Regions from separate parts of the Mesorhizobium sp. M1428 genome, predicted to be linked through region 3. Evidence: predicted binding sites of a transcription regulator. Region 3 holds the regulator's gene; each other region holds the start of a gene.
What was found. The regulator PhoB, encoded in region 3, activates phosphate uptake and scavenging genes when phosphate is short. The targets are predictions, from matches to a motif close to TGTCATNNANCTGTCAT.

Region 1: the regulator PhoB is predicted to act here: its motif matches at 2,944-2,960, upstream of NKG60_RS20605 (RNA degradosome polyphosphate kinase).
Region 2: the regulator PhoB is predicted to act here: its motif matches at 3,695-3,711, upstream of NKG60_RS01090 (esterase-like activity of phytase family protein).

Annotation. Positions count from the first base shown of each region.
Region 1 covers NZ_JAMYKT010000014.1:141,018-147,179, reverse strand. Annotated here, with positions in the region: gene NKG60_RS20630 (cation diffusion facilitator family transporter) at 1-126, opposite strand, end outside; gene NKG60_RS20625 (metal-sensing transcriptional repressor) at 123-386, opposite strand; gene NKG60_RS20620 (TIGR02117 family protein) at 491-1,162, shown strand; gene NKG60_RS20615 (FAD-dependent monooxygenase) at 1,383-2,618, opposite strand; gene NKG60_RS20610 (zinc-finger domain-containing protein) at 2,638-2,883, opposite strand; gene NKG60_RS20605 (RNA degradosome polyphosphate kinase) at 3,033-5,234, shown strand; gene ppx (exopolyphosphatase) at 5,234-6,162, shown strand, end outside.
Region 2 covers NZ_JAMYKT010000001.1:225,110-231,271, reverse strand. Annotated here, with positions in the region: gene NKG60_RS01105 (sugar ABC transporter ATP-binding protein) at 1-1,418, opposite strand, end outside; gene NKG60_RS01100 (sugar ABC transporter substrate-binding protein) at 1,476-2,534, opposite strand; gene NKG60_RS01095 (TIM barrel protein) at 2,575-3,564, opposite strand; gene NKG60_RS01090 (esterase-like activity of phytase family protein) at 3,812-5,290, shown strand; gene NKG60_RS01085 (L,D-transpeptidase) at 5,435-6,162, opposite strand, start outside.
Region 3 covers NZ_JAMYKT010000017.1:49,756-55,917, forward strand. Annotated here, with positions in the region: gene pstS (phosphate ABC transporter substrate-binding protein PstS) at 1-799, shown strand, start outside; gene pstC (phosphate ABC transporter permease subunit PstC) at 859-1,848, shown strand; gene pstA (phosphate ABC transporter permease PstA) at 1,852-2,703, shown strand; gene pstB (phosphate ABC transporter ATP-binding protein PstB) at 2,700-3,503, shown strand; gene phoU (phosphate signaling complex protein PhoU) at 3,536-4,243, shown strand; gene phoB (phosphate regulon transcriptional regulator PhoB) at 4,260-4,949, shown strand; gene NKG60_RS22500 (ROK family protein) at 4,959-6,162, opposite strand, start outside.

The sequences.
Region 1 (6,162 bases), on a different contig from region 3:
GGTGGTGGCAATTGTCGCATCGATGACGCCATGGGTGTGGCCGTGCGAACCGTGATCGCCATGATGATGTGCGGCGTGCGAGCCGAACCCGAGCCATTCCAGAATGGGGGCTACAATGGCATTCATAGATACTTCGCCAGCTGCTTGAGTTCCGCCAGCGAGTTGCCGCCGGTTTCCACGCTGTCCGTCAGGCAGTGCTCGATATGGTCGTTGATCAGCCCGCGCTTGGCGCTGCTGATCGCTTTTTCGACGGCATGAAGCTGCTGCGCCAGGTCAACGCAAGGGCGATGCGCCTCGATCATGGCCAGCACCGCCGCAAGGTGGCCTTGCGCGCGCTTCAGCCGCTTTATGATGGAAGGATGCGAGGCGTGGAGGTGATCTGACATGCCTCAGCATATCCTCCGGGGGAGGATATGCGTCAAGCTCTAAGTCAGCTGTGCAACTTTCGGAGAGGCTTCACCTTGAGCGTTGCTTGTTCTATGCCTTTCCCATGAAGAAGCTTGCCCGTTTTCTTGGCCTGCTGGTCGTTGCAGCAGTCCTTGCGGTGGCGCTGGGCACGCTGCTGCCGCGCCCGCTCTGGCCGGCGGCCATTGCCGATCCGATCGGCACAAGCCACCGTATCCTGGTGCTGCAAAATCCGATCCACACCGACATCGCCATCCCGGTCGACGACGATGTGCGCCGGCGCTTCCACTTTCTGGTCGATGCCGGCATTCCGGTCGACATGGCGGAGGTCCGCTACATCGTCTTCGGCTGGGGCGGCCGCGCCTTCTATCTGGAGACGCCGACCTGGTCGGAGCTGAAGGCAGTGCCGGTGATGAAGGCGCTGACCGTCGATGCCTCGGTGATGCATGTCGACATTTCCGGCGAAATCGCCGAGCCGCATCCCGACGTCGCCGGCTTCGATATCGGCGACGAACGCTTTACCGCGCTGCTCGATTACATTGCGGCAAGTTTCCAGCAGGGGCCGAACGGGGCCATCCTGATCGAGAATGCGGCCTATTCCCGCTTCGATCGTTTCTTCGAAGCCAATGGTCATTTCAATTCGCTGATCGGCTGCAACACCCGGACGGCGGCGGCACTGCGCACGGCCGGCCTGCGCACCGGATGGTGGAATCCGCTGCCGGCCTCACTCGGCCTGTCGATGCGGCTTTACAATTGACCGGGCGTTTCCAGCCGATCAGAGCCGCGATCCTTCGCGCGCCACTCTGTCCTATCGGACATCTCCCCCACGAGGGGGGAGATTAGCGGCTTCGGCGCCTTGCCAGGTCATGCAACCTTGAAGATTGGCGAAAGCCAATGTGATGGCCAATCTCCCCCCAATTGGGGGAGATGTCCGGCAGGACAGAGAGGGGCGCTGTCCCGCCAGCCTGTCGTGCGTATCATCGCGCGCCATCGTCCAACGCCCGCCAGCCATAGAGCCAGTCGAGATCGGCGGCGAGCTTTTCGGGTGAGCGCATCGCCAGGAACAGGTTGCGGACCATCGCCACCGGCCCGGCCGCATGCCAGGCGAGGCGATTGACGGCGCCGCGGCGGGCAACCTGGGCGACGCGCGGCCGCCGCGCCTGTTCCCAGGCGGCAAGTGCCCGCTCAAGATCGGCTGGCGAAGCGGCAACGAAGCCGGCAAGCGTCGCCGCGTCCTCGATCGCCATCGCCGCGCCCTGCGCGGCAAACGGCGTCATCGCGTGCGCCGCATCGCCGATCAGCGCGATGCCTTGCGGCGTCGTCCACCGCCGCTGCTCGACGGTGTGGATCGGCCATGCCGTCCATGGTGCCGCTTCGCTCGCCAGACGGACCAGCGCCGGCGCGGTACCGTGCATGGCGCTTGAGAGGCTGGCGGGGTCGGCATGCCCCGACCAGCCCTCGGCGATACGCTTGCCCTTGGTGAAGGCGGCGAGATTGAAGGCAGTGCCACGGCTGACCGGATAAGCGACCATATGGAAGCCGGGATAGAGGAATGCGCTAACGCAATCGGGCGCACCGATCACCTTTAGGGCTTGTCCGGCGGGGCTGTCGGCGGCCACCGTGGCGCGCCAGGCAAGCTCGCCCGAAAACCGGCTCCTACCGAATTCGGCCGCCTTGCGGGCAAGCGTTTCTCGCACCGAAGACCAGACGCCATCCGCGCCGATCAGCAACGATGCTTCCGTTTTGATGGCCGTGCCGGCAACCTCTACCGTTGCGGTGATGCCATGCGGTTTGACAGCGGCACCGATGACGAGAGCGCCGGTGACAAGTTCGATGCCGGGCCGCTCGGCTATCCGCTCCATCAGCGCTGACTGCAGATCCGCGCGGTGGGCAACGAGATAGGGCGCGCCCCAGCGCGTTTCGGCCGCCTGGCCAAGCGGTACGCGCGCCAGCTCGCGCAGCGTGGCGGCATCCTTGAGCACGACCGCCTCCGGCCGCACCGCCGTCGGCAGCAGCCGATCGAGTACGCCGAGCTGCCGTAGGATGCGCGTCGCGTTGGGTGAAAGCTGGATACCGGCGCCGGCAGCCTCGAGGTGCTGCGCCTGTTCGAACAGTTTTATCCGATAGCCGCGCTCGGCGAAGGCCAGTGCCGCGCTCAGCCCGGCGACGCCCGCCCCGGCGATGACCACCTGCCGGCACTGCGTTTCCTGCATCAGGCTTATCGCGGAAGAATCAGGCGGCCTGGTCGATATAGAGGCAGCCCGGCGGCTGCGTTTCCAAGGCCTTCAGCTTCGGCGAATAGCGATAGAGCGTCGAGCAGTAGGGGCAGACCTTTTCATTGTCGTCACCCATGTCGAGAAATACATGCGGATGGTCGAAAGGCGGATTGGCGCCGGTGCACATGAATTCCTTGACGCCGATGTCGATTGCCGGATAGCCCGCATCGTTCTGGAAATGGGGAATGGAACCGCCTGCCATCGTCGTCTCCTGATCTTATCGATTGCATCTGGATCATAACCCGTCTCTTTGCAAGATCGATGAAATGAAACTGTCGCAAAAGCCTGTCAGAGGATAAGTTAAGCCGGTTAAGGCTGTGGTCGTCGAACGGTGTGGGAAGAGCGGAAACCATGAACGAACTGAAGCCGGTCCAGAACGAATTCATCACCGTTGAGGCGGCGAGCCGCGAAGGCGGCAATCCCGACCGCTTCGTCAACCGCGAGTTTTCCTGGCTGCAATTCAACCGGCGCGTGCTCGAAGAGTCGCTGAACGCCAATCATCCGCTGCTCGAGCGTGTTCGCTTCCTGTCGATATCGGCAGCCAATCTCGACGAGTTCTTCATGGTCCGCGTCGCCGGTCTTGCCGGCCAGGTGCGCGAGGGCATCGTGCTGAAGAGCCCGGATGGCCGCACGCCCGAGCAGCAGCTCGAACAATTGCTGCGCGAGGTCGAGCGCCTGCAGGAGGACCAGCAAAAAAGCCTTTCGGCGCTGATGCTGCTGCTCGACAAGGAAGGCATTGAGAGCATCACTCGCGAGGCGCTGAGCAAGGACGAGAAGGCCTGGCTGGAGGACCATTTCCAGGAGCAGGTATTTCCGGTGCTGACGCCGTTGTCGATCGATCCGGCGCATCCGTTCCCGTTCATTCCCAATCTCGGTTTCTCGATGGCGCTGCAATTGCGCCACCGCAAGAACGGCGAGGAGATGAGTGCGCTTTTGCGCCTGCCGATGGCGCTGAAGCGGTTCATCCGTTTGCCGGATCGCAAGCGCCATGTCCGCTTCATCCCGCTCGAGGAGGCGGTCGGTCTTTATATCGGCAAGCTGTTCCCAGGCTATGAGGTCAAGGGCTCCGGCACGTTCCGCATCATCCGCGACAGCGATATCGAGGTCGAGGAAGAATCAGAGGATCTGGTGCGGCTGTTCGAGACGGCGCTGAAGCGCCGCCGCCGCGGTTCGGTCATCCGTATCGAATTCGACATGCTGATGCCGCCCGAGTTGCGCGACTTCGTTGCCGGCGAGCTTGGCGTCTCGGCAAGCCGCATCAGCGTGCTCACCGGTCCGCTGGCGCTCAGCCAGATTTCGGAGATCGTCGCCGTCGCCCGCGACGATCTGAAATTCACCCCCTACAATCCGCGCTTTCCCGAGCGCATCCGCGAGCATGGCGGCGATTGCTTTGCCGCCATCCGCGAGAAGGACATCATCGTCCACCACCCCTATGAATCCTTCGACGTCGTGGTGCAGTTCCTGCGCCAGGCAATGGCCGACCCGGAAGTGGTGGCGATCAAGCAGACGCTCTACCGCACCTCCAACGACAGCCCGATCGTGCGCGCTCTGGTCGACGCCGCCGAGGCCGGCAAGTCGGTGACGGCGCTGGTCGAGCTCAAGGCGCGTTTCGACGAGGAGGCCAACATCCGATGGGCGCGCGACCTCGAGCGCGCCGGCGTCCAGGTCGTTTTCGGCTTTCTCGAACTGAAGACCCACGCAAAGATGTCGCTGGTGGTGCGGCGCGAGGATGGGAGGCTGCGCAATTACGTGCATCTGGGCACCGGCAACTACCACCCGGTCACCGCCCGCATCTACACCGACCTGTCCTTCTTCACCACCGACCCGACAATCGCGCGCGATGTCGCCCAATTGTTCAACTTCATCACCGGCTATGCCGAGCCGGCCGAGCAGATGCGGCTGGCCATCTCGCCGTTCACGCTGCGCGACCGCATCCTCCAGCACATTTCGGACGAGATCAGCCACGCGCTGGAGGGCAGGCCGGCCCGCATCTGGATGAAGATGAATGCGCTGGTCGATCCGATCGTCATCGATGCGCTCTACGATGCCAGCCGCGCCGGCGTCGAGATCGATCTCGTCGTGCGCGGCATCTGCTGCCTGAGGCCGCAGGTGCCCGGCCTATCGGAGAACATCAGGGTGAAGTCGATCGTCGGCCGTTTCCTCGAGCACAGCCGCATCTACTGCTTCGGCAACGGCCACGGCCTGCCATCGGACGGGGCGATCGTCTACATCTCCTCGGCCGATTTGATGCCGCGCAATCTCGACCGCCGCGTCGAGACCATGGTGCCGATCACCAATCCAACTGTGCATGAGCAGGTGCTCGGCCAGATCATGCTCGGCAACATCATGGACAACCAGCAAAGTTTCGACGTATTGGCTGACGGAACCTCCCGGCGCGTCGTGCTGGAAGAGGGCGAGGAACCGTTCAACGCGCAGGAATATTTCATGACTAATCCGAGCCTGTCCGGACGGGGCGATGCGTTGAAGTCGCATGCGCCCAAGCGTATCGCGCAGTTCAAACGCCGCAAGAGACAGAACGCAGCGACGGGCTGATGATTTCAGCGTCCCAGGGCCGGCTCCAGGACCGCCGACCGCTGTCCATCATCGATATCGGGTCGAACTCGATCCGTCTTGTCATCTATGAGGGGCTGGCGCGCTCGCCGACCTTGCTGTTCAACGAAAAGATGCTGGCCGGCCTCGGCCGCGGCATCGTTTCGACCGGAAAACTCGATCCCGAGGCGGTGACGCGCTCGATGGAAGAGTTCCGCCGCTTCCGCGCGCTCTCCGACCAGGCCGGCGCGGAGCGCATGTATGTGCTGGCGACCGCCGCCGCTCGCGAGGCCGTCAACGGCCCCGACTTCATCCACCGCGCCGAGGATGTGCTCAAGACCGAGATCCAGGTGCTGAGCGGCCGCGAGGAAGCCCATTATTCGGCACTCGGCGTGATCTCCGGGTTCCACCCGGCCAACGGCATTGCCGGCGACCTTGGCGGCGGCAGCCTCGAACTGATCGACATCGATGGTGAGACGATCGGTGACGGCATCACGCTGCCGTTGGGCGGCTTGCGCCTGCAGGACATGGCGAAGAACTCGCTGGCCCAGGCGGCAAGGATCACGCGCGAGCAACTGGCGCGGGCGAAATTGCTGAAGGGCGGGCAGGGCAGGGCGTTCTACACGGTCGGCGGCACCTGGCGAAACCTCGCCCGGCTGCACATGGAAATGACCAACTACCCGCTCGGCGTCATGCACCATTACGAGATCGGCATCGAAAGCGCCGCGAATTTCCTCCGGCAGGTCGCCAAGGCCGAGATCGACAAGATCAAAGGCATCGAGGGCATCTCCAAGAACCGCCGCTCGCTGCTGCCCTATGGCGCCATCGTGCTGCAGGAGATCATGGCGGCGATGCAGCCGTCGAAGATCATCGTCTCGGCGCTGGGCGTGCGCGAGGGCTTTCTCTATTCGCTGCTCGACAAGGCCGAGCA
Region 2 (6,162 bases), on a different contig from region 3:
GCGACCGTGCCGTCGCGCATGACCAGCACGCGGTCGGCGAGCCGGATCACCTCGGGGAGTTCGGACGACACGACGATTACCGAATGGCCTTCGGCGGCGAGTTCCTCGATCAGGTGGTAGATCTCCGCCTTGGCGCCGACATCGATGCCGCGCGTCGGCTCGTCGAACAGAAGGATCCGCGTTCCGGCCGCCAGCCAGCGGCCGATGATCGCTTTCTGCTGGTTGCCGCCGCTGAACAACCGGATCGGCCGATCGAGCAGGAACGGCCTGAGATTGACGCGTTTCATCTTCTCGGCAGCCACGCGCTTCAGCTGGCGATGATCGATGACGCCGCGCGGCGCGAACACGCCCATCGAGGCCAGCGCCATGTTGCTGGAGATCGACCGCAACGGCACGATGCCTTCGCGCTTGCGTTCCTCCGGCACCAGGCCGATGCCGGCCGCAATCGCGTCGCGCGGACTGGAAAGCTGTACCGCCTTGCAGTCGATCTCTATTGCGCCTGATGAGGCCCGGTCGGCACCGGCGAGCAACCGCAGCAGTTCGGTACGACCCGACCCGACCAGGCCGGCAATGCCCAGCACCTCGCCGCGATGCAGCTCGAACGAAACGTCATGGACCTTGGACGCCGAGGCAAGGCCGCGCACGCTCAGCCTGATCTCGGCGGAAGCATGCGAGCGGTGCTGTTCCTGGGCAAGCTCGCGGCCGACCATCATCGAAACGACGGCCTTTTCCGAGACCTGTGCGATATCGACGGACCCGACCACGGCGCCGTCGCGCATGATGGTGGCGCGCTGGCAGATGCCGAACACCTCGTCCAGCTTGTGCGAGACATAAACGACGGCGACACCGTCGCGCGCCAGACCGGCAATCACCTCGGCCAGTCGTTCGAACTCGCTCGGCGTGAGGCTCGACGTCGGCTCGTCCATCGCCACGATTCTGGCGCGGTCGAGCAGCGCCCGGCCGATCTCGACGATCTGCCGCTGCGCCACCTTCAGGCTGCCCAGCGGGGCTGCCGGATCGATGGTCGGGTCGATGGCGGCCAGCGCTTCCGCAGCACGGCGTTCCTGCTCGCGCCGTGCGACGAAGACGCCGCCGCGCGTCAGCGGATGGCCGAGAAACATGTTCTGCGCGACGCTAAGACGTGGCACCTGCTGTAATTCCTGATGGATCATCGCCACACCGGCGGCGCGCGCCGCGACCGGGGTGTTCAGCATGGCCGGCTTTCCGTCGATGAGCACGCGTCCCGCTGTCGGCCGGTAGACGCCTGACAGGATGCGCAGCAGCGTCGACTTGCCGGCACCGTTTTCGCCAAGCAGGCCATGGATTTCGCCGGCGCCGACCGAAAAGGACACATCGCTCAGCGCCCGTACGGCCGGAAACAGCTTGGAAATGCTCTCGAATTGCAGCCGCGCTGGCATTGCTTCAGTTCTCCAGGCAAAGGTGCCGACCCAAGGCCGGCACCCGCCGCCCCTGCTCTATTGGCCCACTGCCGCGTCCTCGAGCAGCGCCTTGCGCACGGAATCGCCACCGCCTGAGTAACGGTCGGCATTGTCCTTGGTGATCAGCGCCTGCGGCGTGGCGACGACGCGCGGCAGCTTCTGCCCGGCCACCAGCCGCAGCGCCGATTCCAGCGCCACCTCGCCGGTCAGCACCGGGAAAGAATCGACGGTACCGGTCAGCTCGCCGGCGCGGATCGAGGCATAAGCGTCGGAAATCCCGTCGGTGCCGAAGACGGCGACTTTGTCCTGCAGGCCGGCGGCCTTGACCGCTTCGACGATGCCCAGCGCCATGCCGTCATTGTTGGCATAGAAGCCGATCAGGTCGGGGTGCTGCTGCAGGATGTTGGTGGCCGCGTCGTAGGAGGTCTGGCGATCCCAGTTGCCGGGGACGCTGGCGACGACCTCGAATTTGCCAGCCTCGGTGATGGTGGTCTTGAAGCCGTCGGTGCGCTGGACGGCGGCGTAGACGCCGGCCTGGCCTTCGACGATGGCAACCTTGCCGCCATCCGGCCGGTTCTTGATGAACCATTTGGCGACGCGCACGCCGTTGTCGCGCTGGACATTGCCGACATAGTGCTCGGCCTGCGGGATGACCGCGTCATTGACGTTAACCACCGGCACATTGGCTGCCTTGGCCTGTTCCATGATCGGCTGCAAGTTGGAGTCGGTCTGCGGCGAGACGAGAAGCACGTTGTAGCCTTGCGTGACCAGGCCTTCGGCGATGGTGAGCTGCCCGAGCTGGTCGCCCTCGCTTTGCGCCGCTTGGTAGACGACGGGTACGCCGGTGCGGTCGCCGAACGACTTGTAGCCCTCTCCCAGCGAGCGCCAGTATTCGTTGGTCAGCGTCTTGGAGACCGCACCCGCCTTGGTGCCCTCGGGCAGCTTGGGGAAAGCCCCGAACTTGGCCTCGAGCTGCGACCAGTCGATGCGATCCTTCTCGGTGTCGGAATTGAGCGGCGCGAGGTCCGCGGAAAACGAGGACCCTACGGACAGCGCCATCAGTGCAGCGGTAGCGGTGGCAAGCAGAAATTTCATGGTCTTTCCTCCCTTGTTGAAAACAGTGATGGCCCCGGCCTCAGCTGTCCGGCCCGAGCATGGCTTCCTGGATTATGGCCTGCGAGGCGACCGCGTCCTGACGGTCGATGGCAGTGGATAGGCGATTGTCCTTTTCCAGCCGATCGACGACGCGCAGCATGCGCTTGACAGTCGCGATGTTGACTTCGCATTCGTGGACCGGGTCGAGCCCGGTCATGTCGGGGAACGTGTCGAAGTAGATTGCCCCGGCATAGCCGTCGCGGCGGATCTGCCTGAGCAGCTCGATCGTCTGCAGCGTGTGCACTGCGCCGACCATCAGGCCGTCGTCGCGCTTGGCGTAGCCGTCGTTGAGATGCACGCCGAGCAGCTTGCTATGGCGCGCCACGAGTGCTGCGGCAAAGGCCGGCTGCTCGTCGGCATAGAGCACATGCGCGAAATCGAGCGTCACGCCGAGATTGGGCAGGCCGATCTCGCGGATCGCCAGCAATGTCGTCGCCGCATCGGGCATCAGGCTGTAGGAGCGCGGCTCGTTGGGTTTGTATTCAAGGCTGATCTGACAGCCCGGGTCATGCGCCACTACTTCACGAATGCCATCGATTTCGTGTTGCCAGAGTGTTGCGTAGTCAGCTTGGAAGGCGTAGTCGAAGCCATCCTGCCCCAACCACAATGTCATCAGGCTGGCGCCGGCATCGCGCGCGGCGTCGATGCCGGCCTTGGTCAGGTCGATGGCCTCGCGGCGAACGGAAGGATCCGGGTTGGTGAAGGCGCCGAGCTTGAAAGCCGGGTTAGAGTAGTAGCGCATGGCGAAGCCATTGATCGAAAGCCCGAAATCGCCGAGTTTGCGCGCCATTTCCGCAGGTTTTTCATCGACATGGTCGGGAAAGTTGAGGTCGAGATCGGTCAACTCCGCAACCTTCGCCGCACGTGCCGCCATTTGCAGCATGGACGGTTTGCCGACAAGATCGGGCCACTCGGACTGTGGCCGCGAGGCAAAGGAATTGAGGCGGGTGGCGAAACGATAGGCGGTCATCGGGGTCCTTTCATTGTCATAACTTTACACAAGAATGATTACTTGTAAAGTTGTTAATGGCTCGCTCGGCGACGACGAATTCGCCATACCCAGGCCAGTTGCGACCACGGGGGACAAGCAAGCGCGGCACTGTCACGCAAGTATCACGTTCGCGTCCTAGATCGCTTCTCCGAAGGCTTACGCGGCGTCCTTGATGCGACGCGACGCCTTTTCAGATCCCGGCAGCTTTGTCTCAAGGAGGATATCCATGAAAAACCTGCACCGAACCGCGTCCCTCGCCGTCGCGCTGGCGATGTTCACCGCCTTGACCCCGGCCTTGGCTGAAAACGCCGCGACAGTCGGCGGCGTCAGCTTCGTCAACAAGGGCCTAGTCGGTGTCGGCCGCATCCCGGCCAGCCAGAAGGACAAGTTCGGCGAGACGTTTGGGTCCGGCTCCGGCATGTCGATCGATGCTGCCGGCTGGACCCATGGGGCGGACGGCTACAAGGGCTCGCTTTGGCTGCTGCCGGATCGCGGCTACAATGTCGTCGGCACCACCGACTATCGCTCGCGTTTCAACACGATCGCCATCGAGTTCGCGCCGGCCGCGCCGGGTGCCACACCAGCCGCCGGGCAGGAACAGTCGGGCCTCAAGGCAACCTTAGCCGACACCATGCTTTTGACCGACGACAAGGGCGCCGACGCAACCGGCCTCGATCCGCTCAACGGCGTGCGCGCCGCGGCCGACGACATGCCGATCCTGCCCGAAGCCAACGGCAAGCTTGCGCTCGACAACGAGGCGATCGTGCGGCTGCCCGACGGCACCATGTTCATCTCGGACGAATACGGCCCGAACATCTATCGCTTCTCCGCCAATGGGCGTCTGATGTCGGCAACGCAGCCGCCGGCGGCGCTTGTCCCGATGCGTCATGGCACGCCGAACTTCGCGTCCGACAATCCGGGACCTGGCGCGGCGGACCCAGATCCGAAGGATCCCGAAACCGGCCGCCAGAACAACCAGGGCCTTGAAGGCATGGCACTGACGCCCGACGGCAAGTTCCTGATCGCCGTGCTGCAGTCGGCACCCAGACAAGATGGCGGCGATTCGCCCTCGACGCGCCGGAACACGCGCGCGCTGGTCTACGATGCTTCGGATCCTGACCAACTCAAGCTCGCGCATGAATATGTCGTGCCGCTGCCGGTGTTCACCGATGCCAAGGGCAAAACCAAGATCGCCGCGCAGAGCGAAATCGTGGCGCTGTCGGACAAGACCTTCCTGATGCTGGCGCGCGACAGCGGCAACGGCCAAGGGCTGAAGGGCGACACTTCGCTCCATCGCGAGATCAGCATCGTCGATGTGTCGGCGGCAACCGATATCGCCGGCACAGAGTTCGACAAGGACAAGCCGGTTGCGCCCAAGGGTGAGCTCGATGCATCGGTGACGCCCGCCAAGCTGACGCCGTTCATCGACATCAACGACAAGAGCGAGCTCGGCCGCTTCGGGCTGCACAATGGCGCGCCCAACGACCGCAACAACCTCTCAGAGAAGTGGGAGGCGATGTCGGTGGTGAGCGTCCTCGATCCAAAGCTGCCCGACGACTATTTTCTGTTCGTCGCCAATGACAACGACTTCCTCACCCAGGACGGTTTCCAGGTCGGCGCGGCCTACAAGGCCGAGGATGGCGCCGATGTCGACACCATGTTCCTGGTTTATCAGGTCACGATTCCCGGCCTCGCCAAGAAGTAGCGGCACCCATACAGGCGGACGCGCCGAACGCGTCCGCCTGAGCCGGCGATTGAACGGTCGTGCGCTTCAGTTGCGGCTCGCCCGCGCAAGAAATGGTCTTAAAGGATCAATGCGCCGTGAAACGGGGTTGCGGCACGAGGGCACTCACTTCAGCATCTCCGCGTCCCTTGGCACGCCGGCATCGATCGGCTCAGCCGTCCTGTTCGACACGGCGGCGATCTTCCCGGCGGCCGACAGGTTCGGGCGCACGAAGACCGGCGCGACGCCGTCGACGCGGCTGTAGAGGTCGATAATGTCCTGATTCATGAAGCGCACACAGCCGGATGAAGCGTTCCTCCCAATGGAATCCCACTCCGGTGTGCCGTGCAGCCGGTACATCGTGTCCTTGCCGTCGCGGAAGAGATACAGCGCGCGGGCGCCCAGCGGGCTGTGCGGACCGGGCGGCATGCCGTCCTTGTATTTCGCCAGTTCCGGCCGGCGCTGGATCATTTCCGGCGGCGGCGTCCACACCGGCCACTTCTTTCTCGCCTGAACCACGGCACTGCCGGTCCATCCGAAACCGGCCTTGCCGAGGCTGACGCCGTAGCGAATTGCCTTGCCGCCGTCGCGCACCAGGTAGAGGAAGTGCTCGGAAGTATCGACGACGATCGTGCCCGGTTTTTCACCGGTCGGATCGGACACGATTTGGCGGACGAATTTCGGATCGATCTTGGCTACCGGTATTGCCGGCAGTTGATAGCCCTCGTCGACGCGCGCCGCATACATGCTTGCGGCATCGCCGAAAGCCGGCTCGCTTGGCGCCGCTGTCACCGGCGGCGCCGCCACGTCCGTCGTGGTGCACGCCGAAAGAGCCACGGAGGCCGCGCCCAGAG
Region 3 (6,162 bases):
CGAAGAGCTTGAAGCGTCCGGACTGGCTCAGTTCCCGATGGTGATGGGTGGCATCGTTCCCGTCGTCAATCTCGAAGGCATCAAGCCTGGCGAGTTGGTTCTCGACGGCCCGACGCTGGCCGACATCTTCCTCGGCAAGATCACGAGCTGGGATGACGCAGCGATCAAGAAGCTCAATCCAGACGTCAAGCTGCCTTCGCAGGCGATCGCGGTCGTTCACCGTTCCGATGGTTCGGGCACGACGTTCAACTTCACCTATTACCTCGGCGACGTCAGCGCGGACTGGAAAGAAAAGGTCGGCGTCGACAAGGCCGTGGAATGGCCCGTTGGCATCGGCGCCAAGGGCAATGAGGGCGTTGCCAACAACGTCTCCCAGACTGGCGGCGCGATCGGCTATGTCGAATACGCCTATGCCAAGCAGAACAAGCTCACCCACACCGACATGATCAACAAGGACGGCAAGAAGGTCGAGCCTGCCGCGGCGGCGTTTTCGGCGGCAGCGGCCAATGCCGACTGGAGCTCGCAGCCGGGCTATGGGGTGATCCTCGCCAACGAGCCGGGCGCCGAGTCCTGGCCGATGACGGCGGCGACGTGGATCCTCCTGTACAAGAAGCCGGACGACGCCGCGACCACCGGCGAGGCGCTCAAATTCTTCGCCTGGGCGTATGACAAGGGCGACGAGATGGCGGGCGAGCTGGACTACGTTCCGATGCCCGACAAGGTGGTCGAGAGCGTCAAGGCGATGTGGGCCAAGGAAGTCGTCGGCAGCGACGGCAAGCCGCTCTACTCGGCTATGTAATCTCCTCCAGGGAGGGCGTCGACGGCGCCCTCCCTGTTGCCTTTAATCGCGAGGACCCAATGACCATCGCTTCCGATGCCATGCCATCATCCGCAGCAGCCCGGGCCAGGGAAGCTACGGTGCGGCGCTTCGCGCTCACAGATGCCATATTCCGCGGTCTCACCCGCGCTTCCGCAATTCTTGTGCTGGTCATCCTCGGCGGTGTCGCGATCTCGCTGTTTGCCGGCTCATGGCAGGCGCTGTCCTCCTTCGGTTTTTCTTTCCTGACGACTGAGAGCTGGAATCCGGTCACGGAAAAATTTGGCGCACTGGCGCCGATCTACGGCACCCTGGTAACGGCGGCCATCGCCATCCTGATCGCGGTCCCGATCGGCATCGGCATTGCAATCTTTCTCACCGAGCTCTGCCCGCGCCCGCTCAGGCGCCCGATCGGCATAGCGGTCGAGCTATTGGCCGGCATTCCCTCGATCATCTACGGCATCTGGGGCCTGTTCGTGTTCGCGCCGTTCCTGCAGACGACGATACAGCCCTTCATAATCAACATCTTCCACGGCGTGCCGGGACTATCCAGCCTTTTCGCCGGCCCTCCTTACGGCATCGGCCTTCTGACCTCGGCGCTGATCCTCGCCATCATGGTGCTGCCCTTCATCACCTCGATCACCAAGGACGTCTTCGATACGGTGCCGGCGGTGCTGAAGGAATCGGCCTACGGCATCGGCTGCACGACATGGGAAGTGACCCGGCGCGTGGTCATTCCCTATACCCGCATCGGCATCATGGGCGGCGTCATGCTTGGCCTCGGCCGGGCGCTCGGCGAGACCATGGCGGTGACCTTCGTCATCGGCAACGCCCACCGCATCAGCGCCTCTCTGTTCGCGCCGGGCACGACCATCTCGGCCACCATCGCCAATGAATTCACCGAAGCCGACGGCGATCTCTACACCTCCTCGCTGGTTTCGCTCGGCCTGATCCTGTTCGTCATCACCTTCCTGATCCTTGCCGCCGCCCGCTATATGCTGATGCGGATCGACGCCCGTACGGGAGCCTGACCGATGTCGACATCCTCATCGCTCCACAGCCGCCGCAAAGCCAGGAATTCGGTGATGATGGCGCTTTGCGTCGTCGCCGCCGGCATCGGGCTTGCCTGGCTGGCGCTCATCCTCGGCGCGCTGGTCTATAAGGGCACGGCCGGGCTTTCGCTTGCGGTCTTCACCGAGATGACGCCACCACCGGGCGAGGCCGGCGGCCTGCTCAATGCCATTGCGGGAAGCCTGCTGATGACGATCATCGCTGTTGTCGTCGGCACGCCGATCGGCGTGCTGGCGGGAACCTACATGGCCGAATATGGACGTTTCTCGCGCATCACCACCGTCGTCCGCTTCATCAACGACATCCTGTTGTCGGCGCCGTCGATCATCATCGGCTTGTTCGTCTATGAGTTGATGGTGCGGCCAATGGGGCATTTCTCGGCCATTGCCGGCGCCGTTGCGCTTGCCATCCTGGTCATTCCGGTGGTCGTGCGCACCACCGAAGACATGCTCAACCTGGTGCCGAACGCATTACGTGAAGCCGGTGCCGCGATCGGCGCGCCGCGCTGGGTGGTGATCCGTTCGGTCGCCTACCGCGCCGCATTATCCGGCATCGTCACCGGCATATTGCTGGCGATAGCGCGCATTTCCGGCGAGACGGCGCCGCTGCTCTTCACCGCGCTCAACAACCAGTTCTGGAGCAGCAATATCAACGCGCCGATGGCCAGCCTGCCGGTGACCATCTTCCAGTTCGCTCTCAGCCCTTACGAGGAATGGCAGCAACTGGCGTGGACCGGCGCACTCATAATCACCCTGACGGTTCTGGGCTTGAGCATCCTCGCCCGCAGCCTTACCGGACGCAGAGAGGACAGATGACACAGATGTTGTCCCCGGACATGACGATGACCGAAACGGTCGCCGAGAAGACGAAGATCGAGGTCAAGAACCTCAACTTCTACTACGGCCAGAGCAAGGCGCTAAAGGACATCAGCCTGTCGCTGCCCGAGCGCAGCGTCACGGCCTTCATTGGGCCTTCGGGCTGCGGGAAATCGACGCTGCTGCGTGTGTTCAACCGCATCTATGAGCTCTACCCGAAACAGACAGCCGAGGGCCAGGTGCTGCTCGACGGCAAAAACATTCTCGACCGGTCGCAGGATCTCAACCTCCTCAGGACCAAGATCGGCATGGTGTTCCAGAAGCCGACGCCGTTCCCGATGTCGATCTACGAGAACATCGCCTTCGGCGTCAGGCTCTACGAAAACCTCGGCAAGTCCGAGATGGACGGCCGCGTCGAACAGGCGTTGAAGCGCGCCGCGCTGTGGAGCGAGGTCAAGGACAAACTCAACGCCAGCGGCTTGAGCCTGTCCGGCGGCCAGCAGCAGCGGCTCTGTATCGCCCGCACCGTGGCCGTGAAGCCGGAAGTCATTCTGCTCGACGAACCGGCGTCCGCACTCGACCCATTGTCGACCGCCAAGATCGAGGAACTGATCGACGAATTGCAAGCCGACTACACGATCGTCATCGTCACCCACAACATGCAGCAGGCGGCGCGCGTGTCGCGCCAGACCGCCTTCATGTATCTGGGTGAACTGGTCGAGTTCGACCGGACCGAGAAGATCTTCACGTCGCCCCGCGAGAAGCGCACGCAGGATTATATCACCGGCCGCTTCGGCTGAGCCGTTCCGATCATGCATATGAGGACAGGACCATGGGCGAACACACAGTCGCTTCTTTCGACGAGGATCTCGAGCAGATCAGCAAGCTGATCCGCGACATGGCCGACCTCGCCGGTTCGATGGTCGGCGGGGCGACCAAGGCCCTGTTGAATTCCGACAACGTGTTGGCGCAACGCGTCGTTTCCGACGACGCCATCATGGATGCGCGTCAACGCGAACTGGACGACCGCGCCATCACCCTGATCGCCAAACGCCAGCCGATGGCCCACGATCTTCGCCATGTGGTCGGAGCGATCCGCATGGCCGGCGACCTCGAACGCATCGGCGACCTTGCCAAGAATATCGCCAAGCGTGTGAGTGCGGTCGGCCTCAGCGTCACGCCGCGCGACTTGTCGCATTCCATCGACGCGATGGCGCAGCTGGTGCTCATCCAGGTGCAGGGCGTCATCGAGGAGTATGCTGCAGGCGATGCGGCCGCGTTGGCCAAGCTGCGTGCCGCCGACGAGCGCATTGACGTCAAATACACGTCCGTGTTCCGCGAGCTATTGACCTACATGATGGAAGATCCGCGCAACATCACCGCTTGCACGCACCTGCTGTTCTGCGCCAAGAATCTGGAGCGGATCGGCGACCATGTCACCAACATCGCCGAAAATGCGTATTATGTGCTGACCGGCGAGCAATTGCCGGTCAATCGTCCGAAGCAGGACGAAACGACAATGTCCGCGCCGGTGACATGATGGGGGTGCCCAGCTGATGATCGCACCACGAGTAATGGTGGTGGAGGACGAGGAGCCGTTGGGTGTGCTGCTCCGCTACAATCTCGAATCCGAAGGCTACCAGGTCGAGGTGGTGACACGCGGCGACGAAGCCGAGATCCGTTTGCAGGAGAATGTGCCCGACCTTCTGGTGCTCGACTGGATGATACCAGCGGTTTCCGGCATCGAGCTCTGCCGCCGGTTGCGGGTGCGCCCCGAAACCGAGCGGCTGCCGATCATCATGCTGACCGCGCGCGGCGAGGAGAGCGACCGGGTGCGCGGTCTTTCGACCGGCGCCGACGACTATCTGGTCAAACCGTTTTCTACACCGGAATTCATGGCCAGGGTCAAGGCGCTGCTGCGCCGCGCCAAGCCGGAAGTGCTGTCCAGCGTGCTGAAGGTCGGCGACATCGTGCTCGATCGCGAATCGCACAGGGTCTATCGCAAGAAGAGCGAGATCAGGCTCGGACCGACCGAATTCCGGCTGCTGGAGTTTATGATGCGGCATCCGGGCCGCGTCTTCTCGCGCAGCCAGTTGCTCGATAATGTCTGGGGCGAGACGATCTACATCGACGAACGCACAGTGGACGTCCATGTCGGCCGGCTGCGCAAAGCCGTCAATAACGGCCGCATGCCGGATGTCATCCGCACCATCCGCGGTGCCGGTTATGCGATCAGGGAAGATTGATCCGCCTGGTCAGGCGACGTTCTTTCGGACGCCGGGCCTCATTTGCGCGCCCGGCGCGAAAATCTCCTGGTCGACGAAGCTTAACGCCCGCATCGCGCAGCCTTCGCGGATCAGCGGCAATTCGTTCGGCTCAGTGTCGAAAGAGATCGAGCCGGAATGCTGGCCGCCGGCGGTCTGTGCGATTGCCTTGCGCAAGGCCGGCTCGATCAGATCGAAGGCGGCGGCACTGGCGCCGACCATCGCGACCGGTGCCGGATCGATCAGCGCGAACAGCGAGCCGAGACCGAAACCCAGCGCTTCGCCGGCCTTGCAGTAGGCCTCGCGTTCCGGCCCATCTTTCTCGCGCGCCCGGGCCGCCAGGGCGCGCATGTCGGCGTCGCTGACGTCGGCGACCGGTTCGCTGTCTTCGCTCATCTGCCTGGCGTTGCGCCAGATGGCGTAGTTGCCGGCATAGGCCTCGATGCAGCCGCGTCGTCCGCAACGGCAGAGCGCGCCGCCTGGACGATGGATCATGTGGCCAAACTCGCCGCCCGAGGAATGCGTGCCGGTGAACAGCTCGCCCTTCAACACTAGCCCCATGCCGATGCCATGCGAAAGCAGGATGGCGATGAAGTCGTCGCGATAGCGGTCCGGCTTGCGCCAGCGCAGAGCCACCGCCATCATATTGCAGTCGTTCTCCACCGTTGCCGGGATGCCGAATTCGTCCTCCAGCATGTCGGCAAAGGCAATGTCGGTCTGCGGCGTGATCGGCGACCACAGCATGGCGCGTGCAGGGGAGTCGGTAATGCCCTGGATAGCTAGGGCGATGCGGGCGACACTGCGGACGTCAAGGTCTGGATCCTCAAGTCGGCGCCGGACGATGGCCATGCATTCGCGGATCAGTTCGTCGCGCGGCATGGTCAGCGTGTCCAGCCGGCGCTGTTCCTCGGCGACCACCTGTCCCGCATAGTCGATAATGGCGGCCGACAGGAAATTCAGCGACAACACCACGGTCAACACCGCCGCAGCTTCCGGGTTGAGGGCGAGGCCGACCTGCGGACGACCGCGTTTCAACGAAACGGGCTCGCTTGCCTTGCTCTCGGCGAGGATGCCTTCCCGTATCAGGTCGGAGGAGATCGCCGATATGGTCGAATGGCTGAGGCCGGTGGTTGCTGCGATCTCAGTACGCGATGGCTGGCCGGCCCGGCGCACCGCCGAGATCACCATCGCCCGG